4 regions of the Mesorhizobium sp. M0870 genome follow, and region 2 is predicted to be linked to each of the others. Evidence: riboswitches for the same ligand, from Rfam matches in the RefSeq annotation. Region 2 holds a riboswitch; each other region holds the start of a gene.
What was found. Region 2 has a riboswitch for cobalamin ahead of NKH97_RS25165 (ABC transporter ATP-binding protein). Riboswitches for the same ligand answer to the same signal wherever they lie in the genome.
Positions count from the first base shown of each region.

Region 1: it holds a riboswitch for cobalamin, as region 2 does, so the genes downstream of both, NKH97_RS28030 (DUF1636 family protein) here and NKH97_RS25165 (ABC transporter ATP-binding protein) in region 2, are expected to answer to the same signal.
Region 3: it holds a riboswitch for cobalamin, as region 2 does, so the genes downstream of both, NKH97_RS18025 (aromatic ring-hydroxylating oxygenase subunit alpha) here and NKH97_RS25165 (ABC transporter ATP-binding protein) in region 2, are expected to answer to the same signal.
Region 4: it holds a riboswitch for cobalamin, as region 2 does, so the genes downstream of both, bluB (5,6-dimethylbenzimidazole synthase) here and NKH97_RS25165 (ABC transporter ATP-binding protein) in region 2, are expected to answer to the same signal.

Region 1 covers NZ_JAMYOI010000032.1:24,737-32,056, forward strand. The annotation lists gene NKH97_RS28020 (cobaltochelatase subunit CobN) at 1-3,676, opposite strand, end outside; gene cobW (cobalamin biosynthesis protein CobW) at 3,695-4,747, opposite strand; gene NKH97_RS28030 (DUF1636 family protein) at 4,750-5,178, opposite strand; cobalamin riboswitch at 5,217-5,420, opposite strand; gene NKH97_RS28035 (DUF6348 family protein) at 5,791-6,465, opposite strand; gene NKH97_RS28040 (winged helix-turn-helix domain-containing protein) at 6,520-7,320, opposite strand, start outside.
Region 2 covers NZ_JAMYOI010000025.1:21,020-28,339, reverse strand. The annotation lists gene NKH97_RS25185 (metal ABC transporter permease) at 1-235, shown strand, start outside; gene NKH97_RS25180 (metal ABC transporter permease) at 235-1,083, shown strand; gene NKH97_RS25175 (FecCD family ABC transporter permease) at 1,108-2,094, opposite strand; gene NKH97_RS25170 (ABC transporter substrate-binding protein) at 2,230-3,177, opposite strand; gene NKH97_RS25165 (ABC transporter ATP-binding protein) at 3,223-4,011, opposite strand; cobalamin riboswitch at 4,174-4,380, opposite strand; gene NKH97_RS25160 (AraC family transcriptional regulator) at 4,674-5,507, shown strand; gene NKH97_RS25155 (DSD1 family PLP-dependent enzyme) at 5,512-6,651, opposite strand; gene NKH97_RS25150 (D-arabinono-1,4-lactone oxidase) at 6,651-7,320, opposite strand, start outside.
Region 3 covers NZ_JAMYOI010000014.1:488-7,807, forward strand. The annotation lists gene NKH97_RS18015 (DUF680 domain-containing protein) at 1-166, opposite strand, end outside; gene NKH97_RS18020 (DUF680 domain-containing protein) at 238-435, opposite strand; cobalamin riboswitch at 943-1,144, shown strand; gene NKH97_RS18025 (aromatic ring-hydroxylating oxygenase subunit alpha) at 1,260-2,507, shown strand; gene NKH97_RS18030 (FAD-binding oxidoreductase) at 2,533-3,633, shown strand; gene NKH97_RS18035 (PqqD family protein) at 3,762-4,193, shown strand; gene NKH97_RS18040 (serine kinase) at 4,243-5,292, shown strand; gene NKH97_RS18045 (glycosyltransferase family 2 protein) at 5,307-6,041, shown strand; gene NKH97_RS18050 (glycosyltransferase family 2 protein) at 6,097-6,849, shown strand; gene NKH97_RS18055 (glycosyltransferase family 2 protein) at 6,834-7,320, shown strand, end outside.
Region 4 covers NZ_JAMYOI010000001.1:299,933-307,252, forward strand. The annotation lists gene NKH97_RS01405 (GNAT family N-acetyltransferase) at 1-140, shown strand, start outside; gene NKH97_RS01410 (hypothetical protein) at 230-523, opposite strand; gene dxs (1-deoxy-D-xylulose-5-phosphate synthase) at 672-2,585, opposite strand; gene NKH97_RS01420 (pirin family protein) at 2,716-3,636, opposite strand; gene NKH97_RS01425 (DUF2277 domain-containing protein) at 3,676-3,942, opposite strand; gene NKH97_RS01430 (exodeoxyribonuclease VII small subunit) at 4,054-4,305, opposite strand; gene NKH97_RS01435 (histone deacetylase family protein) at 4,309-5,235, opposite strand; cobalamin riboswitch at 5,357-5,536, shown strand; partial or broken gene bluB (5,6-dimethylbenzimidazole synthase) at 5,648-6,265, shown strand; gene NKH97_RS01445 (hypothetical protein) at 6,388-7,320, opposite strand, start outside.

The DNA.
Region 1 (7,320 bases), on a different contig from region 2:
GATCGTCGTCGATGGAATTGCGCAAGGGATGCCAGAGGCCACGCCGTCGCGCCGACAGGAAGCGCTCGGCGATGACTTTGGCAGCGGCGGGGTTCTCGCGCAGGATGAAGGCGCTGACCAGTGGATCGCCGAGATAGGCGTCATGAACCGCCTCGATCAGCGTTCCCGAAATGGCGTGTGTGGTTTCGGCAAAGCCGACCAGCCGGTCGACGGTTTCGGCAAATTCGGAGGCGCCGCGTGGGCCGTGGCGCATCTGGCCTGCAATGAAGCGTGAATTGACGGCGCGGGCGCGCACCACCCGCGATACCGCTTCGCCTACCGAGCGGAGCTTCGGCCTTTGCGGATCGGTGGTGTCGAGCACGATGACGTCGGCATGCCTGCCCAGGGTTGCCAAGGCAGCCGAAAACCCGCCAATGAAGGCGACGTCGGCGGAGCCCTCGAGGATATCGCGGCCGGGGTCGTCGCCGGTGTGGACGAGAAGATCGGCTTCGGCGATGCGGCCTTCGAAGGCGCCGGGCACCGAGATGCCTTCTCCTTCTGCGCCGCCATAGGCGTGCGAGGTGGCGTCGAGATAGGCGCGGCCGATTTCTTCGCGCGCGGTCCAGTTGCCGGAGGACAAGATATCCTCGACGCCGGCGCCATAGGTGCCGGGCGAGGTGCCGAAGATGCGCGGGCTGAGCTTGCCGTCGGCACGGGTTTTGGCCGCGAGCGGGTTTTCCGTATCGTCCTCGTCGCGGGCGGCTACCGCGTTGGCGGCGGCATCGATCAGTGCGATCTGGGTCGGGAACATATCGCGGAACAGGCCTGATATGCGCCAGGTGACATCGACGCGTGGCCTTCCGAGCGTGGCCGGCGACAATACCTCGATGCCGGTGATGCGGCCGGTCGCCGAATCCCATTGCGGCCGGCAGCCCATCAGCGCCAATCCTTGCGCGATCTCCTCGCCGCCGGTGCGCAGTGAGGCCGAGCCCCAGAGATCGATGACCAGCGAGCGCGGCCAGTCGCCATGCGATTGCATGTAGCCGCGCACCACTTCCTCCGCCGCTGCCTTGCCCAGATCATAGGCGGTCGGCGTCGGCATGGTGCGCGGGTCCGAGGTGAACAAATTGCGGCCGGTGGGCAGAACGTCCGAGCGACCCCGCGCGGGCGCGCCGGCCGGGCCGGCCTTGACGTGGCGGCCATCGAGTGCGGCGAGCAGCGCCGCCTTCTCGGCTGCCGCACTCTGGCGCCGCATGGCGTCGGGCTCGTCCTCAGGGGCGCGGCCATAGATATGCAGCCCGTCCTTGATGGCAAAATCCTTGAGGTCGCAGAGCCAGGCGTCGATGCGGCGCAACGCTTCGTCGGGCGCGTCGGTCGTGGCGACGCCGGCTTCGGAAGCGAGGCCGGTCTTCTGCGCCGTCTCGACGATCAGCTTGGCAAGGCGGTCGCGGCGGCGGCGGTCGAGCCCGTCGGCCTGGGCGTATTCGTCGACCAACCGTTCCAGCTTGTGCTGGTTCTCGTCCAGCTCGGCATCGGTCAGTGGCGGCGGCAGGTGGCCAAGGGTGACGGCGGCAATGCGCCGCTTGGCCTGCGCCGCTTCGCCGGGGTTGGAGACGATGAAGGGATAGATGACGGGCATGGCGCCGGTGACGATCTCGGGAAAGCAGCTCTCCGAAAGCGCAACGGTCTTGCCCGGCAGCCACTCCAGCGTGCCGTGCGCGCCGACATGGACGAGCGCATGGACGCCGAGCGATTTGCGCAGCCACAGGCCGAAGGCGATCAGCGCATGGCGCGGCGGCAGCGTCGGGTCGTGGTAGTCGGCGCGGCGGTCGACGGAGCGGCCGCGGTCTGGGGCGAGGGCGACCGTGATGTTGCCGAAGGTGGCAGCGCGGAAGGGGAAGTGGGCGGCGGTTGGCGCTTGAGCACCCCCCTCTGTCCTGCCGGACATCTCCCCCGCAAGGGGGGAGATTGAGCTCTCATTGCCGCTTTCGCCAGCTACGAACGTCGCAGAATGAGCGCCGATGGCGGAACTGCCGATCTCCCTCCTTGCGGGGGAGATGTCCGGCAGGACAGAGGGGGGTGCCTCGCACAAACCTATCTCATATTCAGCCTTCCAAGCTGCATCTACGGCAGCAATTGCTGCAGACGGCAGTGCCTTCGAGAACTCCACATAATCCCTCAAGGCCAAGCCATGCCCGCCCTGGCCCAGCCGCGCCAGCAACTCACGCGGCGTTTGCGGAATCCCCTCAACGACATAGCCCTGTTCGCTGAGGTCCTGCAGCATGGCCAGCACGCTGGACGGGACATCCAAACCCACGGCGTAGCCGGTGCGGCCGGGGGCACTGGGATAATCCGGCATCAGGATGGCCAGCTTGCGTTCGGCGCGGGCTGTCTCCTGCAGGCGGATAAAGGCCGCGACGCGGTCAGCCACTTGCGCCACACGATCCGGTTCCGGCCGGTTGGCAAAGGCGCGGTGGCCAAGTGCTGGATCGATCTCGCTCTCGCCCTTAAAGGAAATGGCGCCGGCCAGGATGCGGCCGTCGAGTTCGGGCAGCACGACATGCATGGCGAGGTCGGCGGGCGCCAGGCCGCGCTGGTTGGTCTCCCAGACGTCGCGGCGGGTGGTGGCGACGATGACCTGGAAGACCGGTACGCCGGCGCGGTCGAACAGGGTTTCAATGCCGGGTTCGGCGCCGGACGCGAAAGCGGTCGCGGTGATGATGGCGGCGGGATTGAGCGCGGCGAGTGCGGTTTCCACGAACGCCAGGGATGAGGGGTCCTTGAGGCTGGAGACGAAGATGGGGACCGGATTGATGCCGCGCTGGCGGAGCGCGTGGAAAAGCGCATCGATGGGCGCGACATCGGCGGCCAATAGCATCGAGCGATAGAACAGGATGGGGATGATAGGAGCGTTGACGTTGTCAGCGTCGAGTTCCTTCACACCCCCCTCTGTCCTGCCGGACATCTCCCCCGCAAGGGGGGAGATTGCGCTGTCATTGGAGATTTCGCCAATTGTCGAGGTTGCGGACGCGTCAGCTTCTAATGAAACGGGAAAAGAGCCGGCTTTGATGAAGTCCGATCTCCCCCCTTGCGGGGGAGATGTCCGGCAGGACAGAGGGGGGTGTGAAGGATCACCAACGACCCCAAGTCCTGGCTCATAAAACCCGGCTTTCGGCACTGGAACCGGCTCTGCAAAAGCCGCATCCTGTCCCGCCAGTCGCGCCAGCCTCCGCACCAGCGCGCTCATATTCGCCGGGCCGCCCTCGCGGAAATAGTCGAGCAGGCCATCGAGCTCCTCGCGCGGCAGCGTCGAGGCTTCGATCAGGCGCAGATCCTCGTCGCGGCATTCGCCGGGCAGCAGCGCCAGCTTTATGCCGTGTGCGCGGGCGGTCGAGGCAAGCTGGTCGCAGCCGTAGCGCCACCAGTCGTAGCCGCCGAGGATGCGCACGAGGATGACCTTGGCGTGACGGGCGACGCTGTCGACCCAGAGGTCGACGGACATGGGATGGCGCAGGTCACGCAGGGCAGCCAGCCGCATCGAGGGCAGGCGGCCGGCATCGGCCTTCCAGGCTGCCGCCAGTCCGGCGAGGTCGCTGTCGGTGAAGGACAGGGCCACGATATCCGCCGGCGTCTGCCGCAGATCGACCGGCTCGGCGAGGTCGTCGAGCGAGGCGGATGTCGTGGTGAGGATGTGCATCGCAACCCGTGTCCGAGATCAGCCGGCGAGTATACGCTCGATCGCCGGGCGGTTCAGCCCCTTCAGGCCGATGACGACGAGACGCGAGCGGCGGTCGTCCTGCGCGGTCCAGGCGCGGTCATAGTAATGATTGACGCGCGGCCCGACGGCCTGCAGCAAGAGCCGCATCGGCTTGCCACCGACCTCGACGAAGCCTTTTACACGCAGCACGTTTTCTTCTTCGGCGACTGTGGCGACACGCTTTGCCAGTTCATCGGGATTGGCGATCGAGGCAATGTCGACAATGAACGTGTCGAAGTCGTCATGTTCGTGGTCGAATGCGCCGTCATGGTGGGACTTGCGGTTTTCGATGTCGTCCTCGACGGCGAGACCGAGCCCGAGCAGCACGGAGGGATCGACCTTGCCATGCGACGTCGGCACGATCTTCACGGCGCGGGCGGAGTGTTCGCCAATGATGGCGTTGGCGCGGGCGGTGCCGGCGGCGTCCATCAGGTCGCTTTTCGACAGGATGATCAGGTCGGCGCAGGCGATCTGATCCTCGAACACTTCTTCCACCGGATCGTCATGGTCGAGCGTCTCGTCCCCGGCGCGCTGCGCCTGCAAAGCATCCATGTCGTTGGCGACGCGGCCTTCGGCCAATGCCGGCCCGTCGACCACGGCGATGACGCCGTCGACTGTGACGCGGCTCTTTACGCTCGGCCATTGAAACGCCTGGACCAGCGGCTTGGGCAGCGCCAGGCCCGAAGTCTCGATCAGGATGTGGTCGACCCTCGGCGTCAGCGCGAGGATCTTGTCGAGCGCCGGGACGAAATCGTCGGCGACGGTGCAGCAGATGCAGCCATTGGCCAGTTCGACGATGTTTTCCTCCGGGCAGGTGTCTATGCCGCAGCCCTTGAGGATCTCGCCATCGATGCCGATGTCGCCGAATTCGTTGACAATGATGGCAATGCGCTTGCCGCCGGCGTTTTCCAGGAGATGGCGGACCAGCGTCGTCTTGCCGGCGCCGAGGAAGCCGGTGACGACGGTGCAGGGAACGCGGGAGAGGTTCGCAGGCGAATCTGGGGCAGTCATGGTCAATCCTTCAGCAGGTCTAAGGGAGGGATGCGGGCAACGAGGCCACGCTTCAGGCTATCGGGGCGGCCGCGCCATGGAATCAGGCCGTCCTTCGAGGTGGCGAAGAGCTTGGCGCCTGTCACGAGGTCGGCGCCGCTGGTCGTGGTCAGGTCGCCGAAGACATAGCTCCAGCACCCGTCGCGCAGGATGGCGGCGCTGAGGCGGCGCTTGCAATTGCCGAGGCATTCGACGCTGCGGATGCGGATGTCGTCGCCGGATGCGGCGCGGCGCGTGTCGTCCGCCAGCAATTCGCCGGCGCGGGGATGAGCGTCGGCGCCGGTCTCATCGCGGCAGGAGGCGCAGACGATGATGGTGACGCCGGCCAAGGCATCATCATGGCCGGACGAAATATCCGCTGTGCCAGCCGAAAAACTGCTGTCGTGGTCCAAGATCGGGCTCCTTGCCCGGAAACCCGCCGGGCGATCGGATTCTAAAGTCGCAGACGGCAGGTCTCCTGGCTCGCGGGTCATCGCCTTGGTAGCCGCCTTCCCGGGAACTCCCCAGTGGCTTTCGGCCTTGGCTCTTCGCTTACAGTTGCGGGGACAGCCGCGGATTTGGGATTTTGCCCCGCACCGCATTCCCTCTTAGCTCTTGCCGTTGCGGGCAAGAGACCATCTGAACCGGATTTAGGCTTTTGCGGGCAGCGGTGTCAACGCAACGCAGGGGCAATCTGAAATCAGGGGCGGGGACGCTTCACTACCACTGACCGCTCTTCGCGAATGCCATCTTCGTTGTTGGGATCAGGAAAAGCTGTAACGAAAGCCGTCAGAAGGATATCTCCATCTTGCCGGTCCAGCCATCCGGCGCTGTCACCCACATCGAAGTAAATGCCATCAACTTTGAAGCCAAATGTGTCTCCAGCAGGTCTAGGGTAGCGTTTTCGGATTGCCTGCGCATGTACGTCCCATGAAAAGGACGAAATCCTATCGAGGCACTCCTGCACCTCTTGGGTCAGCCCGGCTTTGAATCCATTGTTTATCCGCTAGCCTGTGTACGTTGGCTCAATTGTTATCTCCCGGCAACGCAAGGATGACCTGACGCAGCGCCTGGTACCCGTCGCCGTGGTGCCAGTCCTGATCAACGAGGAGCTCTTGACCTTCCGGCCAAGTTTCGTTGTCCAGGAGAATTTCGTTGCCGACCAGTGCTCCGCCATAGCTCGCCAGGAATATCCGGATGAAATGACTGCCAGGGCGAACCTTAGCCGTGAACAGTTTTTCCAAGCGGGCATAAAACGCTGGATATGTCCGGTTGAGAGTGCATTCCACTGCAGCCTGTGTGATCACAGGTCCACCGTAGATCTTCCAGCCAGCATCATTCCGTTGCCAGAATGCAATCTCGGCTTGCATGTTCTCGCAAACATGCTCCGCAAGGCCCTCGATCAGCACATGAAATACACCGATCAGGAATTTTCCGAATGCTTGGAAAATCGCCTGTTCACGCGTGTCGCCCAGTCCAACAAAAGATTCGATGACCGGCTGAGTGCCTAGCAACGGTGAGAAGACGTAGATTTCGAGAACAAGCCTACGACCCGAGCCTGACGGCTCCTTGTCGAAAACTTGGGCTTCAAAGCGCAGGTCTTCCAGTTCAATCCTGACATCGTTCTGTCCACGGATGGCGCTGATCCCATGCGCAATCAACGCTTCGTGAATCAGGTCGAGAACCTCTTGCGATGCCATCATTGAACCTAGGCCGACAAAACTCCCTCAAACGGCTGCAGCCGACGGCTGATGTCAAGAGCGCCCGTCGCTGATCACGCTCAGCAGCGCCGGACCCAAATCCCCGGCAGGCGTCACTTCGATGCGTTCGAGTCCGAGCCAGCCCTGCATCTGCTTCAATTCCTCGAACAGCTCTGCAGCGGTTTCAGGCGGTGCACCGGGCTCCGCATAGGCCGCATGGACGCGCAGTATGCTGGCCGGACGGTCGGCCTTGAGGTCGACGCGTGCCACGATCCTGTCGCCGAGCAGGAACGGCAGGACATAATAGCCATATTGCCGCTTGTCGGCCGGCGTGTAGATCTCGATGCGGTAGTGGAAATCGAACAGCCGCTCGGTGCGCGACCGCTCGAAGACGACCGGATCGAACGGCGCCAGCAGGGCGCGGGCCTCGACTTTGCGCGGCAGGCGGGCGTCTTTATGAAGATAGGCCGGCTTGTCCCAACCTTCGACACGCACCGGCAGCAGCTCGCCCGTTTCAACCAGTTCCTCCAGCCGGCCCTTCATGTCGGCCGGCGACAGGCGGAAATAGTCGCGCAGGTCGCCTGAAGTCGCCACGCCGTGGGCGCGGGCAGAAATGCGCAGCAATTCGCGGTGCGCGTCCTCGGCTGCCGGTACCGGCAGATCGAGGATCGCCTGCGGCAGCACGCGTTCGGGCAGGTCATAGAAGCGCTCGAAACCGCGGCGGTGCGCCGTGGTGATGCGCCCGGCCCAGAACAGCCATTCGAAGGCGTGCTTGGCATGGCTCCAGCCCCACCAGCCGCCCGAGCCTTTCTGGCCTTCGAGCGCGGAAGCGGCGATCGGGCCGCGCTCGGCGAC
Region 2 (7,320 bases):
CACCGCCTACCTGCTTACCGATCGGTTCGGCGTCATGATCCTGCTCGCGATGGCGATCGGCGCGGCGACGAGCGCGGTTGGCGCCTATCTCAGCTTCTTTCTCGATGGCGCGACTGGCGGACTGATCGTGGTGCTGCAGACCGTGGTCTTTCTGACTGCCTTCGTCTTCGCACCCAAACATGGGCGGCTCGCCGCACGCCGGGCGGCACGTGCCGCATCGCAGGTCGCGTCATGATGACGATCTGGTCCTGGATCGCCGAACCGCTCAGTCACGAATTCATGCGTCGCGGTCTCGCCGTCGCCGTTCTGGTCGGCGCCATTTGCGCAGTGTTGTCCTGCTATCTCGTCCTGAAGGGCTGGTCGCTGATGGGCGACGCCGTTTCGCATGCCGTGCTTCCGGGTATCGTGCTCGCCTATATCGCCGGGATCCCGCTTGCCTTCGGCGCCTTCGTGGCAGGACTTGGCTGCGCGCTGGCGACGGGCTACCTCAAGCAGCACAGCCGGATCAAGGAGGACGCAGTCATGGGCATCGTCTTCTCAGGCATGTTCGCGTTTGGCCTGGTGCTGTTCGTCAAAGTCGAGACCGACCAGCATCTCAATCATATCCTGTTCGGCAACATGCTCGGCGTCCAGTGGCGCGACGTGATCGAGGCGGCGGTCATCGTCGTGCCGGCGATCCTCATCGTTCTGGCAAAACGCAAGGATCTGCTGCTTTATTGTTTCGATCCGGCCCATGCGCGCGCGATCGGCCTGCCCGTCAACCTGCTGCATTTCGGGCTGCTGACGCTGCTCGCGTTGACCATCGTGGCCTCGCTGAAGGCTGTCGGGATCATCCTTGTCATCGCCATGCTGATCGCGCCGGGAGCGATCGGCTTTCTTTTGACGAAGAGCTTTGAGCGCATGCTCGCCATTGCCGCCGCGGCCGCCATCGGGTCGAGCGTCGTGGGAACGATCCTCAGCTATCACATCGACGCAGCCACCGGCCCGACGATCGTCGTCGTTCAGGCCGGCGTTTTTTTGCTTGCCCTGTTCCAGTCGAAGCGCCCAAAGCAACGGGTGCAACTGGGCATTTCGGGAGAGTAATCGCGGCCCTGACCCAGGCCGCACTCAAAGCCGGTTGCGGATCAGCATGGTGACGACGAAGAACGCGCCGACCGAGCTGGTGATGATGCCGATCGGCAGTTCCTGCGGCGGCAGCAGCGTTCGGGCCAGAAGGTCGCTGGCCAGCAAAAGCACCGCGCCAAACACGGCACAGCTGGCAACCAGGCGCAGGTGCAAGGGGCCCGCCAGCGGCCGTGACAGATGCGGGATCATCAGCCCGACGAAGCCGATGACGCCAGCGACCGAGACAAGGATAGCCGTCGAGAAGGCGGCGACGAGAAAGGTCATCCGGCGCATGCGCGCCACCGGCACGCCAAGGCTTTCGGCGGCATTTTCACCGGCCAGGAAAGCATCGAGCCGGCGGTGGTTCCACAGCGCGTAAGCCAGAATGGTCCCCGCACCCAGTGCGCCGAGCCAGATGTTGTCCCAGCGCGCCAGGCCAAGGCCGCCCATGGTCCAGAACAGCACGGAGTGGGCGGCGCGCTGATCGCCGGCAAAGACAAGATAGTTGGTCAAGGCGGTGAACATGAAGGACACGGCAAGGCCGGCAAGGATCAGCCGCTCCGGGCCTTGCCCCCTCACCCGCGCCACCAGCAGCAGGACGACGCCGGCAGCCAATATGCCGCCGGTGAAGGCCGCGACCGGCAATGTCCAGATGCCGAAACTGTCGCCGAAGACGGTGATAACGGAAACCGCACCCGCGGCGGCGCCCGACGACAGGCCGAACAGGAACGGGTCGGCAAGGTCGTTGCGGGTCACCGTCTGCAGCAGCGCACCGACGACGCCGAGACCGACGCCGACGCAGATGGCCAGGATCGTGCGCGGCAGCCGCAGGTCGACGACGATCTTGCCGACCGGTCCTGCCACGTCGTGCCCGCTGAAGCCGATTACACGACCAAGCGCGGCAACAACATCGGTCAGCGGGATCAGTGTCGAACCATAGGCGATCGACAGCAGAGCGAGAGCGGCGATCGCCGCCGCGCCCGCCAGCATGGCCAGTGCAAATGCCGGATGGCGCAAGCCTGGAAATGCGTCGCGTCTGTCAGGACGCGTGCGACGCACTTCCAGGATCTCTTGTTCATGCATGTCGTTGCCCCAAAACCGCTGCGCACTTTTGGGCGACAGGCATCAAAACGCTTCCGGATGCATGGCCTTGGCGATCTTGTCGATCGCTTCGATGTTGGCCGGGCCGGGAGTAAGTTCGGCATAGCGCAGCGCGACGAAGCGCTCGTTCTTGACCGCGTCGGTCTCCTTCATGGCCGGATGCGCCTTCAGGAAATCGAGCAGTTTCCTGTAGCCACCGCCATCCTGGTAATCGAGCAGGATGAGGAATTGCGGATTGCGCGACGCCACCGTTTCCCAGTCCGTATTGCCCCAACTGGTGTCCATGTCGGCCATAATGTTGTCGCCGCCGGCGGCTGATATCATGGCGCTGGGGATGGCGAATTTGCCTGCGGTGAACGGCTTGTCCTCGCCGGAATCATAGAGGAAGACCCGCGTTCCCTTGGCGTCGCCGACCTTGGCGGTGATGTCGGCGAGCCGCGTCTTCCAGCCGGAGACAAGCTTCTCAGCTTCGGCCTCCTTGCCGAAGATCTTGCCCAGCTTTTCGACGTCGCCATAGAGCAGGTCCATCGAGGCGGCGGGGCGGCTCTTGTCGAGATGGACGCAGCTTTCCGTCAGCACCAGCGTCTTGATGCCGTGCGGAGCAAGCGTGTCGGGCGTCACTTCACCACCCGGCTTCATGCCATAATACCAGCCGGCGAAGAAAAAATCGGGCTCGACCGCGACGAGGTTTTCGAGCGTCGGATATTTCGGCGCCAGTTCCGGGATCGAACCCTGCTCGGCCTTGAACTCAGGACCCACCTTGTACCATCCGGTGATGCCGGTCAGGCCGACGATCGACGGCTGCAGTTTCAGCGCGAAAGCCATCTCGGCCATGTTGAGATCCTGGATGACGGCGCGCTTCGGCGGCGCATCGAAGGTCAGCGGCTTGCCGCAGCTGTCGACAGTTACCGGGAAGGCCAGGGCTGTCGAGGCCAGCAGCGAGAAGGCAAGCGAAAAAGCAAGGCGTTTCAAGGGTTTGCTCCTGTGGACGGGATGATCGATATGGGACGGCTTCAATCAGGATGGCGGCGCGGCACGGTTCGGAACATCGAACACCGTCAGTTCGCGGTCTTCGGTCGGATGGCGCAGACGCAGCACATCGATGCCGAAAATTTCGCGAATCAGCTTTTGGGTCAGCGCTTCGCGCGGTGCGGCGAGCGCTTGCAGACGGGCATGGTTCATCACCGCCACCCTGGTGGCGAACGGTGCCACCAGCGCCAGATCGTGCAGCACCGCGATCACCGTCATCTCGAAGCCTGCCACGAGGTCGAGCAGTTCGCCGCGGGCGCGCGGGTCGAGATGGTTGGTCGGCTCGTCGAGGAACAGGATCTTTGGCTGCTGGGCGATGGCGCGGGCCAGTTGGGCGCGCTGGCGCTCGCCGCCCGACAGCGAGCCGATGGTGCGGCCAAGCAGCGGCAGCAGGCCGGTCCGGCGCAGCGCATCGACGACAATGTCACGCTCCTCGCTCCTGCGCCGTAGCCGAGCGTGCGGGACCCGGCCCAGCTCGACATAGTCGATCACCGCCAGCCGCGGATCGGGCTGGTCGGTCTGGCCGACCACGGCGATATGCAGTGCCCGCTCGGCGGCGGAAATCCTGTCCAGCCGGCGCCCGCCGAGGTTCACCTCGCCGGAACTTGGCCGCAGCATGCCCGACAGCATGCGCAGCAGCGTCGTCTTGCCGGCGCCGTTGGGACCGATGATGGCTAGGCGATCGCCAGCGGCCACCGAGAAGCTGACCGCCTGGACCAGATCCCGCCCGTTCGCCATGGCGCAGAGGTCACGGGCTTCGAGAAGCGCTACGGGCATCGGCTGCCCGCCAGATTGCCGGGATGGCAAAGCGTGCTCACGATGATGCGATGATCGATAGAGCCGTCCAACTTTCCGTCACTTTCCAAAACTGGCGACGGAAGGAAGCTGGCGAAGCGGCCGACAAGACCGGGATTCGCGTTTCCTCCCGGCACACCCCGTCCGGTCAACTCAGTGATGGCAGGTCTCCTGGCTCGCGGGTCGTTGCGCCATCCTGCCTTCCCAGCCTTGCCGGCCAGTGGCATTCACGGATTTTGCTCGCCGCTTACAGTTGCGGGGGCAGCCACGGCCTCGACCCCTGGGGATCTCACCGTGTTCCCTTTTCACCCCTCGCCTTTCGACTCGGGGACCATCACCGCTTCAGCGTAGATTTCCCCCAATCGCTTCGCAATGAATTTCTCGGACGGAGTGGTGGGCCGGCTAGGGGAAACATGCATTTCCCGCTCTCGATATGTAATAACATTACGCATTTAGAGGATGCCGCCTGGCGCTGTCAAGTGAAGCCTGCCGAATTTGGCTCGTCGGCGGCAAGGGGCGCTCCAACGCTGCGCCATATCGGTGCGACTGTGACGGGATCGGTGCGATTGCGCGGGATGCGCAATTTCGATCAAACTGGCCGCGCCAGGAAACGGCAGGATGATCTGGCCAATGCGAGGAGCAAAATGAACCCGACCGAGAAAGCGCTGTGGTTCGTCGAAAGTCATCTGCCGGAGGCGATCTCGCTTGACGATGTCGCGCAAAGCAGCGGCGTGTCGCGTTTTCATGTGACGCGGGCTTTCGGCGCTGCCACGGGCCGCTCGGTGATGGGCTACATGCGCTCACGCCGGCTCACCGAGGCGGCGCGCAAGCTGGCCGGCGGGGCGCCCGACATTCTCTCCGTCGCGCTCGACGCCGGCTACAACTCGCATGAGGCGTTCACCCGTGCCTTCCGCGATCAGTTCGGCACCACGCCGGAACTGGTGCGCGCGCAAGGCACACTCGACAAGCTCGACCTCGTGGAGCCGATCCTGATGGACCAGTCCTTCCTCACCAATCTCGAACCACCGCGTTTCGAGACCAGCCGGCCGTTCCTGATCGCCGGCCTCGGCGAACGCTACAGCTGCGAAACCAGCGCCGCCATTCCGATGCAATGGCAGCGCTTCGGCCCCTATATCGGCAACATTCCGGGCGAGGCCGGCGACGTCGCCTATGGCGTCTGCGTCAACGGCGACGATGCCGGCAATTTCGACTACATCGCCGGCGTCGAAGTGTCTGATTTTTCCGACCTGCCGAGGGAATTCAGCCGGGTGCGGGTGCCGGCGCAGAAATATGCGGTCTTTGCCCACCGCGAACACATCTCGACCATCCGCCGCACGGTCAATACGATCTGGAACAAATGGCTGCCGGCTTCCGGCCACGAGATATCGGATGCGCCGGAATTCGAACGCTACGGCCCTGAGTTCGACCCACGCAGCGGCAATGGCGGGCTGGAGATCTGGATACCGGTGAAGGCGTAGTCGGTCAGGCCATCGGCAGCGCCGGCCAGCGATCGACTATCCCGCCGCCGGAAAACACAGCGATCGACCCGAACTGCTGCAGCACGGCTTCGCTCTGCGTCGGCCTTAGAAACGCGTAGTCGCCGGGCTTTGCGGTCGCGTCGGCGGGCAAGCCCATGAATTGCTGGTTGGAGGACAGGCCGAGCAGCCCGTTCGCCTTCATGCCTTCGGGGAAGACGGGCTCGGCCATCCACTTGCCGCCATAGAGATAGCAGCCCTTGCGCGGGAAGCGGCCGAGCGCCTGCAGCAGGCGGGTGACGGCCGGCGGGCCAGGCAGCATCGGCTCGACCATTTTCAGGATCGGCGTGGCGATGAAGGCCGCCGGCTGGAAGCCGTCGAGGCCTGGCGTATCGAAATCACTGGGCAGCACAAAGGCCGAGCCCATCGAAACCTCGTTGGCCATGCCGCCATGATGAAGCAGCGCGGTCTTGCTGCCGCCGATGTTCAGGATACGGCGCTGGTCGGCGCCGAGACAGGCGACGAACGCCGACGCCTGCGCCGACGCCTTGGCCAATGCCTTTGCCGGTCCGCCGAAAAGGCCGGGAATGAGCGGCGCATGCGCCTCGTAGGCCATGACGCCTTCGCAATGCAGCCGGGCCGGCAACGCGCTCAACGCCTTCGACAAGGCCTCAGGATTGGCGAACCCGCCGCGATGCAGCCCGACATCGATCTCGAAAGCGATGCGCAGGCCGATGCCGAGTTCGCCAGCGAGGGCGCCATATTCCGCCAGTCTCTCCTCGCTGTCGATCAGCCAGCAGACACGCGACCAGTCAACATTACCCTTCACCAGCGCAGCCCTTGCCGCACCGATCGGCATCGGCTTGCCATAGAGCAGATCGGCATCCGGGAACGCCTTCAGCACCGCCTCGCTGATCGGCGGGTGAAAGGTCATGAAGCGCTCACTGCCGAGCGCCTTGCCGATATGCGCAAGCAGCGGCAGGCAGGCGAGCGATTTGTCGACCAGCCGCACGGCCAGGCCGGGATCCAGTCTCTCCTTTACCAGGGCAATGTTGCCGTCCAGCCGGTCGCGATCGAGCAGCAGGCAGGGCTGGAAGATGCCGGCTTCCTTCAGCGCATCGGACAGGGTGGAAAAATAGGTGCTCATCATTCGATGCCGAACAGGCCGGCCATATAGGGCGAGACGAAGCGGTTTTGCGGATCGACGTCGCGGCGCACCGCCATGGCATCGTCCCAGCGCGGGTAGAGCTTTTTCAGATCCGCCGCTTTCAGGCTGTGCATCTTGCCCCAATGCGGCCGGCCGCCATATCTGCGGAAGATCGGCTCTGCCGCCCGCATGAACGGCAACGGATCGTTCGCTGCATCATGGTGGATGGCGATGGAGCAGGTCAGCCTGTTGTAGAATGGCGAAAGCCAGAACTGGTCCGGCGCGACCGAGCGCACCTCCATCGGGAAATAGACCTCGGGAAAACGCTTCTCGGTCAGCTCGATGATCTCGGCCAGCGCCTTCGGCCCTTCCTCGAACGGCAAATGATATTCCATCTCGTTGAACTTGGTCTGCCGGTCGCTGGCATAGACGTTGAGCCAGTCCTGCACGTAGTCCTCGGCCGGCAATTTGGCGATGGCGCCCAGGATCAGACGGCCACGCAGCGATGGCAGCCAGGCAAGTGAGGTGCGCAGCCTGCGCAGTGTCCTCAAACCCGCCTCGTCCTCTTCCGGCGGCCGTGTGGTGGGTGCGGCGTCGCTGAAATCGCTGGCGATGAACTGCGCATAGCCGGAAAACGGAATGTAGTAGAATTCGGCCGAGCGATGCGCG
Region 3 (7,320 bases), on a different contig from region 2:
CGGGCGTCTGGGCAGCCGGTTCCGAGGTCTTGGTGGAAGCCGTGTACGACTGGTCCACTGCGGCGGCAGGCTGGTTAGAGCCGTTCGAACCGTAGTTGTCGCTGCCGGCGAAAGCGCTGCCGGAGATGGCCAGAACGGCGGCGGCAGCAATGAGGATCTTGTTCATCTTAAATACTCCTGAATGTCTGAATTTCGCCAGGGCGGCGGGCGAGCCCGCCGTCGACTGGGAATCGGCTGTTAGTTGTTGCCGAAGACGTTGCGGTCAGCACCCTGGGCAGGCGCCTGAGCAGCCGGTTCCGACTTCTTGGTCGAAGCGGTGTACGAGCTGTCGACAGCAGTGGCTGCCGCGGCGTTCGAACCGTAGTGGTCGCTACCAGCGAAGGCGCTGCCGGAAATGGCCAGAAGGGCTGCGGCAGTGAGAATGATCTTTTTCATTTTTGTACTCCAGTATCGTCTTTTTCCGTCCGTCTAGCGGCGTGTCTTGGAAATGAAATCGCGTCGTTCGGACAGCCCCGATGTGGGAGGGCAACCCCGCCTTTTCCAATCACGAAGTTGTTCCGTGTGGACCATGAATCCACACCTTGAAATTGTGCCAAGGGAATCTACGGGTATATTTTTCTTCTTTAAATCAGCATGTTAAGTGTAACCGCTGGATGGATCACTGACTGTTTCAGAGGCCCAGCGTTCACACCGTCCTGCACGCACCGTCAACAGAAACGAACCGTTCGGTTCGATTTTAGATCGAGCTAATAGTCACTTTTCGAAACCGTTAACCTTTTTTGACCCCGCCAAGGGGTCCGATTCGGGGATATCGCAGCCGGCAAAATGGTCATCCGGGAGGTGGATTTCAGCCCGCGACGGTCTGCGGGAACGTTCGCAGGCCGTGTCGCGCCGCATGGATACGATGTCGTTTTCATGCCGACGGCGCGCCCCCGATCGTGGTTAGATCATACCATCTCAGGTGCCGCTTCGTGACGACGAGGCGGAGAATTGGGAAGCCGGTCAGAATCCGGCGCTGCCCCCGCAACGGTGGTGGAGTTCAAGTCGCAACGGGAGACCACTGGGCAACTGCCTGGGAAGGTGTCGCGATGGTCCGCAAGGACAACTCCAGAGCCCGGAAACCAGCCCGAGATTGTTAGACTCGACTGATCGCGGTGGGCGGTCAAGAGGTGGATAGCGCATGTCTGGCACCTAGCCGGCCTGCGTTTCAATCCTTCCTCCATCACCACCAGTTCAGTCCTTAGAAACGAGGACAGGACATGGATACCCGCAACGACATGCTAAGGCTCCTGAAGGGGCGCCGGCAAGGCTTTTCGCTGGAGCAGCCCTTCTACACCGATCCGGACTACTTCAAGCTCGACATGGAGCTGATCTGGTATCGCGACTGGCTGTTCATCGGCCATGATTGCGAACTGCCGAAGCCGGGCAGCTACATCACCGTGCAGATCGGCGACTATCCGGTGGTCCTTGTCCGCGACCAGCACGGCAAGATCAACGCCTTCCACAATTCCTGCCGCCATCGCGGCAGCCGTGTATGCAACACGGAGAAGGGCACGGCGGCAAAGCTCGTCTGCCCCTATCACCAGTGGACCTATGAGCTGGACGGCCGCCTGCTGTTTGCCCGCCAGATGGCCGACGGTTTCGACAAGAGTGATTTCAGCCTGAAGCCGGTCGCCTGCGAGAGCGTCGGCGGCTACATCTTCATCTGTCTGGCCAAGGAGCCGGCGGATTTCGCGCCGATGCGGGCGATGATCGAACCCTATCTTTTGCCGCACCGGTTGCGTGAAGCAAAGATCGCCTTCGAGAGCACGATCGTCGAGAAGGGCAACTGGAAGCTGGTCTGGGAAAACAACCGCGAGTGCTATCACTGCGCCGCCAATCATCCTGAGCTGTGCAAGACCTTCCCCGAGGCTCCGACCGTGACCGGCGTCAACGGCGCCGACAGCGACCCTGAAATGGTCGCGCACTGGGCCAAATGCGAGGCATCAGGCCTGCCGAGCAAATTCCGCATCGATCCGGCAGGGCAGTACCGCGCCACCCGCGCGCCGCTGCTGCGCGATGCCGTCAGCTACACCATGACGGGAAAACGGGCGGTCCAGAAGAACCTGTCCGACAGCGTTTCAACCGACCGCATCGGCTCCTTGCTGCTTTATCATTATCCGACAACCTGGAACCATATCCTCGGCGACCATGCCGTCACCTTCCGCGTGCTGCCGATCAGTGCCACGGAAACCGCGGTGACGACAAAATGGCTCGTCCACAAGGATGCGGTCGAAGGCGTCGACTACGATCTCGCTGAGCTCACCCATGTCTGGACCGAGACCAACGACCAGGACCGTCGCATCGTCGAGGAAAACGCCTTCGGCATCTTGTCGCCGGCCTACGAACCAGGCCCCTATTCGGAGCTGCATGAGGGCGGCGTGATCCAGTTCGTCGAGTGGTACGCGTCGTTCATCGGACCGCGCCTTGCAGAAGGCGACCGGCCGGCCCTGCGCAGCGTCGCCTAGCCCAGGGGACAAGAGGATGAATGCGATGACGGACCTTGGCCTCTATCGCCATCTCGACCAGATGACGCCCTGGAACGACAGGCTGCAGGTGCTGGAAGTGATCGGCGTCAGTGACGAAGCGCCTGACGTGAAGACCTTCACCTTCCGCTCCGACAACCAGACCTGGTTCCGCTACAAACCGGGCCAGTTCGTGACGCTGGAATTACCGACATCGGACGGGCCGCTGATGCGCACCTACACGCTGTCGTCCTCGCCGTCGCGGCCGTTCTCAATCGCGGTGACGGTCAAGGCGCAGGCGGGCAGCACCGGTACGCGCTGGATGTTCGACCATCTGACGCCGGGCTCGCACGTCAAGGCCTATGGGCCGACCGGCGACTTCTCGCTACACAGCCACCCGGCGGCCAAATATCTGTTCATTTCGGCCGGCTCCGGCGTGACGCCGATGATGTCGATGCTGCGCTGGCTGAACGACTGTGCGCCATGGACAGATGTCGGCTTCGTCAACTGTGCGCGCCGCCCGGAAGAGATCATTTTCCGCAAGGAACTCGAGCTGCTCGGCAGCCGCATGCCCGGCCTGTCGCTCGGCTTCATGATCGAGGAGCGGTCGAGCCGCGAGGGCTGGTTCGGCCATATGGGCCGCATCGACGCGATCCGGCTGCCATTGCTGGCGCCCGATTTCCGTGAGCGCGAGATCTTCTGCTGCGGCCCCGATCCCTTCATGCGCGCCGTGCGCGGCATGCTGAACGCCGCCGGCTTCGACATGGCGAAATACCATCAGGAAAGCTTTGCGGCGCCTGCCGTGGAGGAGATCCAGGCGCCGTTCTCGCCACTGCCGGAAGACGGCGCCGCCGTTGCCGTCGAGGCCGTGACGCCGATCCGGTTTTCGCTTTCCGATGTCGATGCCGAATGCGTCGCCGGCCAGACCGTGCTGCAGACGGCACGCGCCTCTGGGGTGCGGATTCCCGCCGCCTGCGAGTTCGGCCTGTGCGGCACCTGCAAGGTGAGGAAGGTCGCGGGCGACGTCGAGATGAGTCACAATGGCGGCATCCTCGATCACGAAATCGAGGACGGCTTTATCCTCGCCTGTTGCTCGAAGCCGCTTTCTGCGCTTGAAATCGAAGCGTGACCGGCTGCGCTCGCCCGAGTCTGCGCCATCTTGCCAAAAACCCTGCAAATGGTTAGACGCCTGCAACGGTGGGGTTGACCGTAAGGCCCGAAGATCATCTCCGCGGCCTGCTCGGCGGGGGAGCAAACATGCGACAATCCGGCATCTATGCCATTGCCAGCAAGGATATCGTCTTTGAATCCTTCGACGGCGAAGCCGTCGTTCTTGACCTGACCACGGGCAAATATTTCGGCTTCTCTGATTCAGGCAGCAGACTTTGGGATGCACTGTCGTCCGGCGTGCCTGCCTCCGAACTGGTCGGCGCCGCGACCGGAATTGGCGCCCTCGATGCCGCCGCGATTGACGGCTTTGTTTCACAATTGCTCGAATTCGGTTTGCTGGCGGCCGTAACCGATGGCATGGCAAGACCGGTTCCAAGCGAATTGCTGGCTCAGCTCGCCGCTGCCAGAGAGCCCCTCAAGGTCGACATCCATGACGATCTCGCCGATCTCATTGTCGTCGATCCCATCCACGAGGTCGAGGAGCCCCTCGGCTGGCCCGCGGTGAAGCAAGCCAACTGAAGCGCCCATCAGGTTCTCGTTGCCGGACAGCTCCGGAACAGGCAAACCCATGCCGAACATCACTCTCGAAAACCTGGCTGACTACGCACGTCATGTCCTGGCGCAAGCAGAGAGCAGCGCCGCGCATTATCCACTGACCCGCAAGGCGAGCTTGCCGCATCTGGATCTGACCGCGCATGTCAGCGCCGGCGCGTTGGCGGATGCCTTCGCTCATGGCTTTGTCACGGCTCCGGGCAGCCGAACGCCTGCCGACATCTGCCGCGTCTTCGTCGCACATCCCGGTATTGACGGCATCGCGGTACCGGCCAGTTGGGGCCAGGGACCCTTCACGCAGCATGGCTTCGCCACCCAACTGGCGGAAGCAGGATTGCGCGGCAACCATTTCCACGACCTGGATTTCTGGCAGTTCTATGATCCGCAACGTCGCGTTGGCGTGCAATTGATGGCTTCGGCCGACGCCTTTCCGCCGTGGGAGCCGGGAGCGCCGCTGCGGGCTTTCCTGCATTGGGAATATGGGGCGCGCGGCATGCGCCTTGCCCATGCCGGCACGCTCGGCGCCAATGGCAAGGGCGTGCTGCTGGCCGGTGCGGGCGGGGCCGGGAAATCTGGAACCGTCGCCGCCGGCCTCCTCAACGGACTGGACAGCGTCGGCGACGACTATGTGCTGGTCGACCTCTCCAACGGCGTGACTGCCCGCCCGTTGTTTTCAACACTCAAGCAGGATCCCCAGGGATTCGCTCGGCTTGGGCTGAAGCACCGGCTGCCGGCGCATGGCCCGCTTAACTGGCAAGGCAAATATGCGTTTCACATTGATGACATCGCTCCCCGGCCGGTGCCTGAAACTCTCGACATCGTCGCGCTGTTGGCGCCACATATCGGCGGTGGTGGGGCAAGTTCGATCGTGCCGGTGTCGCGCAGGGATGCCATGATCGCCTTGGCGCCGTCGGGCATAGCGCAGATGCCGGGCGAGCGGGAGAGCGGCTTTCGCTTCTTCAGCGACCTGACCCGCCTGCTGCCGTGCTATCGTCTGTCGCTGGGGACGCAGCCTCAGGAGATAGCCGGCACGATTGCGGACTTTCTCGCGCGGGGCGATTCGTGAAACTGAGCGTGATAATGCCCGTCTACAACCGTGAGCGCTATGTCGTTTCGGCATTGCGCTCGCTGGTGCGGCAGCGGGACGCCGCCGATCTCGATATCATCGTCATCGACGACGGCTCGACCGACGGCTCTACTGAGGCCGTGCGCTCGATGATGCGCGAAAACCTCTGCATCCGACTGTTCCAGCAATCCAACATGGGCGTAGCCAGGGCGCGCAACGCCGGGCTGCGGCAACTGCCGCCGGATGCGGAGTTCGTGTCATTCCTGGATTCGGACGACATCTCGCTGGCCGGACGGTTCAAGGCCGATCTCGCCCGCTTCGAGGCTACCCCCGGGCTTGAGCTGACCTATTCGCTGATGACGCTGGTCGACCGGATCGACGATGAGCGGCTGAAACCGGCAGTCGACAGCCGCACGATGACGCTTCGGGGAATTTCGCTGAGCGCCGCCGTGTTCAGCAGAGGGCTTGTCGACCGGACGGGCGAGTTCGATGAGGATTTCGAGCAGGCTGAGGATACCGACTATCTGCTGCGCGTTTTCGAGGCGGGACCGAACTACGAATTGTTGGACGCCGTCGCGATCTACTACCGACGCCACGCCGGAAATGTCACCAAGGAGCATAGCGAAAGGGTCCGCAACCACTTGCGCGCGATCCACAAGTCGATGCGGCGGCGCAAGGCCGATCCGTCACGGCGTGAGGTCCAGGGCATCTTCGAATTGAAGAGTCCCACCGATTGGCGGATGCTATGATGCTCGACACAATCGGGTCGGATCAGCCAAGCCCGGAACGCTGCTGGAGACGCCGATGAGGCTGAGCGTCATCATGCCGGTTTACAATCGCGAACAATTCGTTGGCCTGGCGCTACGCTCGCTGCTCAGGCAGCGCGAAGACATCGATCTTGACATCATCGTCATCGACGATGGGTCGACCGATGGCTCGGCAGCCGTCGTACGGTCGTTGATCGACGAGGCCCCGTGCATTCGTCTTTTCCAGCAGAGCAATGGCGGCGTCACAAAGGCGCGCAATGCAGGGCTGAAGCAGTTGCTGCCGCAGACTGGCCTGGTGTCGTTTCTCGATTCGGACGACATCTCCCCGACGGGGCGCTTCAAGGCGGATCTCGCCTGCTTCGAAGAGGATCCTGGCCTCGACCTGACCTATTCGCGCATGACGCTGATAGACAAGATAGATGGCGAGACGCTGGAACCGGCCGCCGACAGCCACTCCATCACCGTGCGAGGGATCCACCTGTCCGCCGGAATCTTTGCGCGAGACCTCATCGAGCGCACCGGTGGTTTCGACGAGGATTTCAAACAGGCCGAGGACACCGACTATCTGTTGCGTATCTTTGAGAGCCAGGCAAAATACGTTATGCCCGATACGGTGGCTCTCTATTACAGGCGTCATCCCGGCAACATGACCAAGGAAGCCGATGTGCCCTTTCGCGAGTTCATGCGCGCCATTCACAAGTCGATGAAGCGTCGCAAGGCCGATCCCAGCTTGCGCCGGGTGGAGGGGATTTTCGACTTCAAGGATCTCGCGCAGTGGCGGTTCCTTTGATGGCAGGCTACGGCGTCGTCATTCCGGCTTTCAACGCGGCCGCCACCATCGGCGCGGCCCTGAACTCCGTTCTGGCCCAGACGGCAAGGGCGGAGACCATCGTCGTGGTCGATGACGGTTCGACCGACGATACGGCTGCGGTGATCGATGCGATGAACCTGCCGGTGACGGTGCTGCGACAGGACAATGCCGGACCTGGCAGCGCAACGACCCGTGGCATTGCGGCACTCTCGACGCCGCTCATCGCGACGCTCGATGCCGACGATTTGTGGCTGGCGGACAAGGTCGAAAAGCAGCTGGCCTATCTCGACCGTCATCCCGGGACAGCGGGCGTCTTTACGCATTGGCGGACGTTTCGCGGCGACAGCCCCGATTTGCCCGATGCGACCAGTGGAGCTGGCTGGTCGCGCACGACGATGATGATCCGCCAGGAGGTGGTGCCGCGCATCGGTCCCATCATCGACCCACCAG
Region 4 (7,320 bases), on a different contig from region 2:
CGGTGACCTTGTCGTCGGTGGTGGGTGGACGAAACCTGCGCGGACGCCTAGCCGCCCTGGCAGACCGCGCCCGCCACGCGGCGCAATCCTGGCGCCCCGAGAAACCGGCGCAGCAAGCGGAGTTGGTTGCGGCGGAGTAGCATTGCCAGCGCCTTCTTAGATCACCCGCACAGCGGCAAGCACATTGAAACGATCGGGCAATCCCGATCAAGGCTTGCTGCTCTCCAGCTCAGAATACGCTTCGCGGAACCGGACGCTCGACGGCTGGAGACAACCCATCCTCACGCCCTCCTGAAGCTTGCTCGCGTGCAGGCTCGATGGCAACCGCAGGCGCGGAAACAGGGGCCGGCAGAACCACCAGTTGCGGCACCTGCTTGAATGAAAAGCCGCCGCGGATGTCGCCCATCTTGCCAGCGATGATGCCCATCGCCGCCTTTTCGAGGCTGCGATCATAGCGCGTTTCGGCTGTGGCCGGCGCGACGATGACGGCGCAAAGCGCTGCACCGCACAGAAGCGTTTTCATTGTTGTTGTCTCCCTGCCTGATCACGATCTAGCAGGGCGCCATTGAAAAACGGCCAACAGACACGGTAAGCAAAGCGCCAAACGTCAGCGTAAACAACGCGTTAAGATGGTTGGCCGGCAAACCGATTCAAGTCATTGAGACTTTGATTCAGGCGCGCTGGGCGTGGACTGTGTGCCCGAGTGCCACGAACACGGTGCGCACGATGCCGGCAGCATCGAGCCCGGCATCGGCATACATCTTTTCCGGCTTGGCGTGGTCGGTGAACGCGTCGGGCAGTACCAGCGGGCGCACCCTCAGGCCGCTTTCCAGTAGGCCTTCATGGGCGAGGAACTGCAGCACGTGGCTGGCGAAGCCGCCGACTGCGCCCTCCTCCACCGTCACCAGCACCTCATGCGAGCGGGCCAGCCGCCGGATCAGATCCTCGTCGAGCGGCTTGGCGAAACGGGCGTCGGCGACCGTCGTGGACAGCCCGGCAGCCCCTAGCTCCTCCGCGGCGATCAGGCAATCCTGCAGCCGCGTGCCGAAGGACAGCAATGCAACCTTGGTGCCCTCCTTGACGACGCGGCCCTTGCCGATTTCGAGAACCGAGCCGCGCTCCGGCATGTCGACGCCGACGCCGTTGCCGCGCGGATAGCGGAAGGCGATCGGGCCGTCATCATAGCTTGCCGCGGTGCGCACCATGTGGCGCAGCTCCGCCTCGTCGGCGGCGGCCATGACGACGAAACCCGGCAGTGTCGCCAGGAAGGTGGTGTCGAAGGCGCCGCAATGGGTGGCGCCATCGGCGCCGACGAAGCCGGCCCGGTCAATGGGAAAGCGCACCGGCAATTTCTGGATGGCGACGTCGTGGACGACCTGGTCGTAGGCGCGCTGCAGGAAGGTGGAATAGATGGCCGCGAACGGCTTGTAGCCTTCGGTGGCAAGGCCGGCGGCGAAGGTCACCGCGTGCTGTTCGGCGATGCCGACATCGAAGGTGCGCGACGGGAACGCTTCACCGAACAAATCGAGGCCGGTACCGCTCGGCATGGCTGCGGTGACGGCGACGATACGGTCGTCCTCGCGGCCCTCCTGGACCAGGCTTTCGGCGAACACCTTGGTGTAGGCCGGTGCGTTGGCTGGCGCCTTGGCCTGCGCGCCGGTGATGACGTCGAACTTGTTGACGCCGTGATATTTGTCGGCAGCGGCTTCGGCCGGCGCATAGCCCTTGCCCTTCTGGGTGACGACATGGATGAGCACCGGGCCTTCGCCATTGTCGCGGACGTTTTTCAGGACCGGGATCAGATGCTCCAGATTGTGGCCGTCGATCGGGCCGATGTGATAGAAGCCGAGTTCCTCGAACAGCGTGCCGCCGGTGACGTAGCCGCGTGCATGCTCGACTGCCCTTGTGATCGCACGATCCGCGCGCTTGCCGAGATAGGACGTCAGTTTCTTGCCGAAATCGCGCAGGCCGATATAGGCCTTGCCGGAGGCCAGCCGCGCCAGATAGGCGCTCATCGCGCCGGTCGGCGGCGCGATCGACATGTCGTTGTCGTTGAGAATGACGATCAGCCGTGCATCGAGCGCGCCGGCATTGTTCATCGCCTCATAGGCCATGCCGGCAGACATGGCGCCGTCGCCGATGACGGCAATGACGTTGTTGCGGCCGCCGGAGAGATCGCGGGCGGCGGCCATGCCGAGGCCGGCCGATATCGACGTCGAGGAGTGGGCGGCGCCAAAGGGATCGTACTCGCTCTCGGCGCGGCGGGTGAAGCCGGACAGACCGCTTTCCTGGCGCAGCGTGCGGATACGGTCGCGGCGGCCGGTCAGGATCTTGTGCGGATAGGCCTGGTGGCCGACATCCCAGATCAGCCGGTCGTCGGGGGTGTTGAAGACATAGTGCAGCGCCACTGTCAGCTCGACCACGCCAAGCCCTGCGCCCAGATGACCACCCGTGCGGGACACGGCGTCGACCAGCTCGGCGCGAAGCTCGGACGCCAATTGCGGCAGTTCACTTTCGGCAAGCGTGCGCAGGTCGGCCGGGATGCGGACCTTGTCGAGAAGCGGCGTATGCGGCGTTGCGTTCACGGTGCTCGGGCTTTCGGTTGATGGGCGAATAGGCCGCCGGCCGGCGAAAGTAAATGTGTGTCAGTGACGCGGATCAGGCCCTAGTCTTTTGTCTATGCATTTCGTTCTGCCACTTTTGGGTGACAGGGCATCAGCTTTCCGGCAGCGGAATAAACCGTTCCTCGTCTCCGGGAACGATGTCGAAGCGGCCCGTCTTCCATTCCTCTTTCGCCTGTTCGATGCGCTCCTTGGACGACGAGACGAAATTCCACCAGATGTAACGCTTCGAACCAAGAGAGGCGCCGCCGAACAGCATGAAATGCGCCCCGGTCTGCGACGACACGACGATCTCGTCACCGGGACGGAACACCAGCAGCCGTTCGGCTGGGAATACATCACCCGAAATTGAGACCTCGCCTTCCAGCGTATAGATGGCGCGTTCTTCCGCATCAGCAGGGATTTTCACGCTGGCGCCGGGCGCCAGGCGCAGGTCGGCGTAGAGCGTCTCCGTGTCGGCCCTGACCGGGGACCGCAGTCCCTGGAAATCGCCGATGATGAGGCGCCCGTTGACGCCTTCGGCTTCGATCTCGGGAAGCCGAAGCGCTGCGGTATTCTCGAAAACCGGTGCCACCTCTTCCTTGTCGTCCGGCAGCGCCAGCCATGTCTGCAGGCCGGATACCGACATCGGCGCGCCACGCAGTTCCTCCGGTGTACGCTCCGAATGGACGATGCCGCGGCCGGCGGTCATCAAATTCACGTCGCCGGGCTGAATGACCATTTCGGTGCCGAGTGAGTCGCGGTGCCGGATCTTGCCGTCGAACAGATAGGTGACCGTCGACAGGCCGATATGCGGATGCGGACGGACATCCAGTGCCTGACCGGCGCGCAGGACCGCGGGCCCCATGCGGTCGAAGAAGATGAAAGGCCCCACCAGCCGCCTTTTTGCCGTCGGCAGGGCACGGCGCACCTGAAAACCGCCGATATCCTTGGCGTTGGGTATGACCATCAATTCGATCTGATCGCTGGCGAAGGCATCGCCTGCCTCAGGGTCTTTCCCGGGGAAGAAGCTCATCGACTCTCCTTGTCGGTGGTCGAAGGCCGCCTGGCCGCATCAGGCAAAGCGGATCGCCGCCTTTGCCCGCAGCTTGGCCGCCACCTCTTCGCGATTACGCGGATGCTGGTGGGTTTCCAGGGAATCGAGCAGTTCGCGCGCCGAGGCGGCGATGGCTTCGACGGCATGGTCGAAGGCGTGCTGGTTCTGCTTCGAGGGTCGCGTGGTTCCGCTCAGCTTGCGGACGAACTGAAGAGCCGCGTCGCGCACCTCGTCATTGGTTGCCGGCGGATCAAAATTGAACAGGGTCTTGATGTTTCTGCACATCGCTTCCGTATCTCCTCTTGTCCTTGAGCTGTTTCAATCGGAACGAGTTATATCCTCGATCATGATCATGTCCAAAAACCGGTGAGGCGAGGCCATCGTTCGGACCGAGCCTCAATCCGCGTCGAGTGGCTCCGTTCCAACCGGCTTGCCGTCGCGCGACAGCCTGATCTTCTCGACCTTGTCCTCGGCGGCCTTCAGCAGCCGGTCGCAATGCGCCTTCAGCGCCTCACCACGCTCATAGATCTTGATCGACTGGTCGAGCGGCACGTCGCCACGCTCCAGATCATCGACGATCTTCTCCAGCGCATCGAGTGCCTGCTCGAAGCTCATCGCCTTGACGTCTTCGTTGGTCTCATCGGCCATCATTCATCCTTTCATCAGTCGCCCGACATGGGCGGCGACCGAAAATGCCAATCCCTGCAGATCGTAGCCGCCCTCGAGCAGGCTGACGAGCCGGTTGCCGCTGTGGCGTGCCGCGCGCTGCATCAGCTGGCCGGTCGCCCAGTCGAAATCATCCTCGGTCAGATTGATCTCGGCCAGCGGATCGCGGTGGTGCGCGTCGAACCCCGCCGAAATGATGATCAGGTCGGGCGCGAAATTGTCGAGCGCGGGCAGGACGCGCGACAGGAAGGCATCGCGAAACACTTCGCTGCCGGTCTGCGGCGCCAGCGGTGCGTTGACGATGTTGCCGGCGCCCGTTTCGGTCTTCGCTCCGGTGCCGGGATAAAGCGGCATCTGGTGTGTCGAGCAATAGAGCACCGACGGATCGTCCCAGAAAATATCCTGCGTGCCATTGCCGTGATGCACGTCCCAGTCGACGACGGCAACGCGCTCGACACCGTGTTTCTTCTGCGCATAACGCGCCGCGATCGCCGCCGTGTTGAACAGGCAAAAGCCCATCGCCGTGGTCTTTTCGGCATGATGGCCGGGCGGCCGGGCGGCGACGAAGACGTTGTCGGCGCGGCCCGAAAAGACATCATCGACGGCGGCGTTGGCGGCGCCGATCGCGGTGATCGCCGCTTGCCAGCTCTTCGGGCTGGCAGTGGTGTCGGCATCGATGCGGGCAATCCCCTCGTCGGGGATGGCGGCGCGCACGCGGGCGACGAAATCGGCGGGATGCGCGTAGAGGATGGTGGCCTCGTCGCCTTCCGGCGCCTGAATACGATCGAGCCCGGCAAAGGCTTCGTCGTCGAGCACGCGCTCGATGGCGCGTAAGCGGTCGGGCCGCTCGGGATGTCCGGGCGGCGTGAGATGCTCGAGGAAGATCGGATGGGTGTAGAGACGGGTGGTCATCGTCCTAATCTAGTGACCCGGATCGACAAAGGCCATGCACGGGCGGCCGATGACTGGGGAAAATCGCGACTGCGTCCATTCGCGTCGCCGCAGGCATTGGCCCCGCGGGCGCTTCGGCGTAAGGTCCCTGGTACTGCCTGGTGCCCGCCGCAAGCGGGAGAATCGGGAACACGGTTGAATTCCGTGGCGTGCCCAACGCTGTGAGGGGGACCGCGCCGGTAAATGCCACTGTCGATGACGGGAAGGCACCGGACGCGGGTTGATCCCGAGCCAGAAGACCGGCCTGGCAGGCATTGTCATCCGCGTGGTCAGGCGGATGGCATCAGAGCGACGTGCGTCTACTTGGACGCACAAAGTACGCTCTGTCAGTTTTGAATCTGCAATCGCAAGGGGACAAGCGATGCCGGAACACATGACCGCTGCCATTGACGATGGATTTGACCAGAATGCGCGCGATGCGGTCTACCGCGCCATGTTCACGCGGCGTGACGTGCGCAGCCATTTCCTGCCCACCGCGATCGATGACGACGTGCTGGCACGGCTGCTGCTTGCCGCCCATCACGCGCCATCGGTCGGCTTCATGCAGCCATGGAATTTCATTGTCATTCGCGATGTCAAACGACGGGCGGAGGTGCGCGACCTGTTCCTGGCCGCGCGAGAACAGGAACTGCCGGCGATCGAGGCGGAAAAACAGGCGCTGTACCGCAAGCTCAAGCTGGAAGGCATCTGCGAGAGCGCGCTCAACATCTGCATCACCTGCGACCGGCAGCGCTCGAAGGGTTCGCCGCTGGGACGCTGGCACAATCCGGAGATGGATCTCTACAGCACCGTCTGCGCGGTGCAGAATTTCTGGCTGGCCGCGCGTGCCGAGGGCGTTGGCGTCGGCTGGGTGAGCATCATCGAGGCTGAGGCGCTGAAGCGGCTGTTGGCCATTCCGGACCACGTAACGCCGATCGCCTATCTCTGCGTCGGCCGTGTTTCCGAGTTCGCTCCCAAACCGGACCTTGAAACGCATGGCTGGGGACGGCGGCTGCCGCTGCCGGAGCTGATCATGAGCGAGACCTTTTCCGGGCAAGGCGAGACACAGCTCAAATCCACCGTGGCGCGCCTCAACACCGTTTCTGCCTCACCAGACATCACCCGCCCAGCGGATCAGGGTGTGGCGCCGGCCGTACCCCAGCGCGAACCGCCGAAGGAGGCCAGCGCCTTGTCCTTGAGCTCTCTGAACTTCGACGACGCCTCGGCCAGCCGGGCGTCCCAGGCGGGATCCGGCACCTGGCCCGCAATGGTCTTGAAATAGACCTGCATCAAGCAGGCGATGGCGAAGGGTTCAATGAACGCCGCCTTGAATGCCCAGGCGAAGACGATGGCGAGCACAAAAGCCCAGCCGGCGAGCTGACCAGGCATCAGGAACAGAATTGCGCCAGCAGGCGCCAGCATCATCAGAAAGATGATGAATGACACGCCCCACATGATGACCGCCAGCCAGACGGCGTTCTTGACCATGACCTTGCCGTTCTGGGCATACAGCACGACGCCTTGGCGCGCCGTCTCGAACGGCGAGGCTGAATTGATGCGGATGTTGTAGCCGAGGATGATCTCGTCCACATAGGTCAGCGACAGGCGGATCACGGTGTTGATGAAGGAGACCAGGCCGCTCAGGCCCGGTATCGGCAGGAAGGCGGCGATACCGCCGAGCAGGCTGGTGATGGCGCGGATGGCACCCTTGACGAGTTGGTCGACGACGAAAAGGGTGTTGGCCTCGGCAAAACGCTGGGTCACGATATCCCTGGCGTAGGCGATCTGGTCCTGACCGCCGGGAATGTCGCGGCCGTCGATCAGATGAACCATGACGGCGATGTGGCCGGCCTTGACGATGTAGAGGATGTATTCGCGGATCCAGTAGACCGCGATCGAGACGATGCCAAACCCGACCACGCCGCCCCACAGGGCAAAGGACATGGGCCCGTCGGGATCGGTGGAGATATGGCCGACGCCATAGCCGACCGAGGCACCGGTGCCGGTCGCCATGATGTAGGCCAGTGTGATGCCGAAATAGACGATCATGCGAAAGACGATGAACGG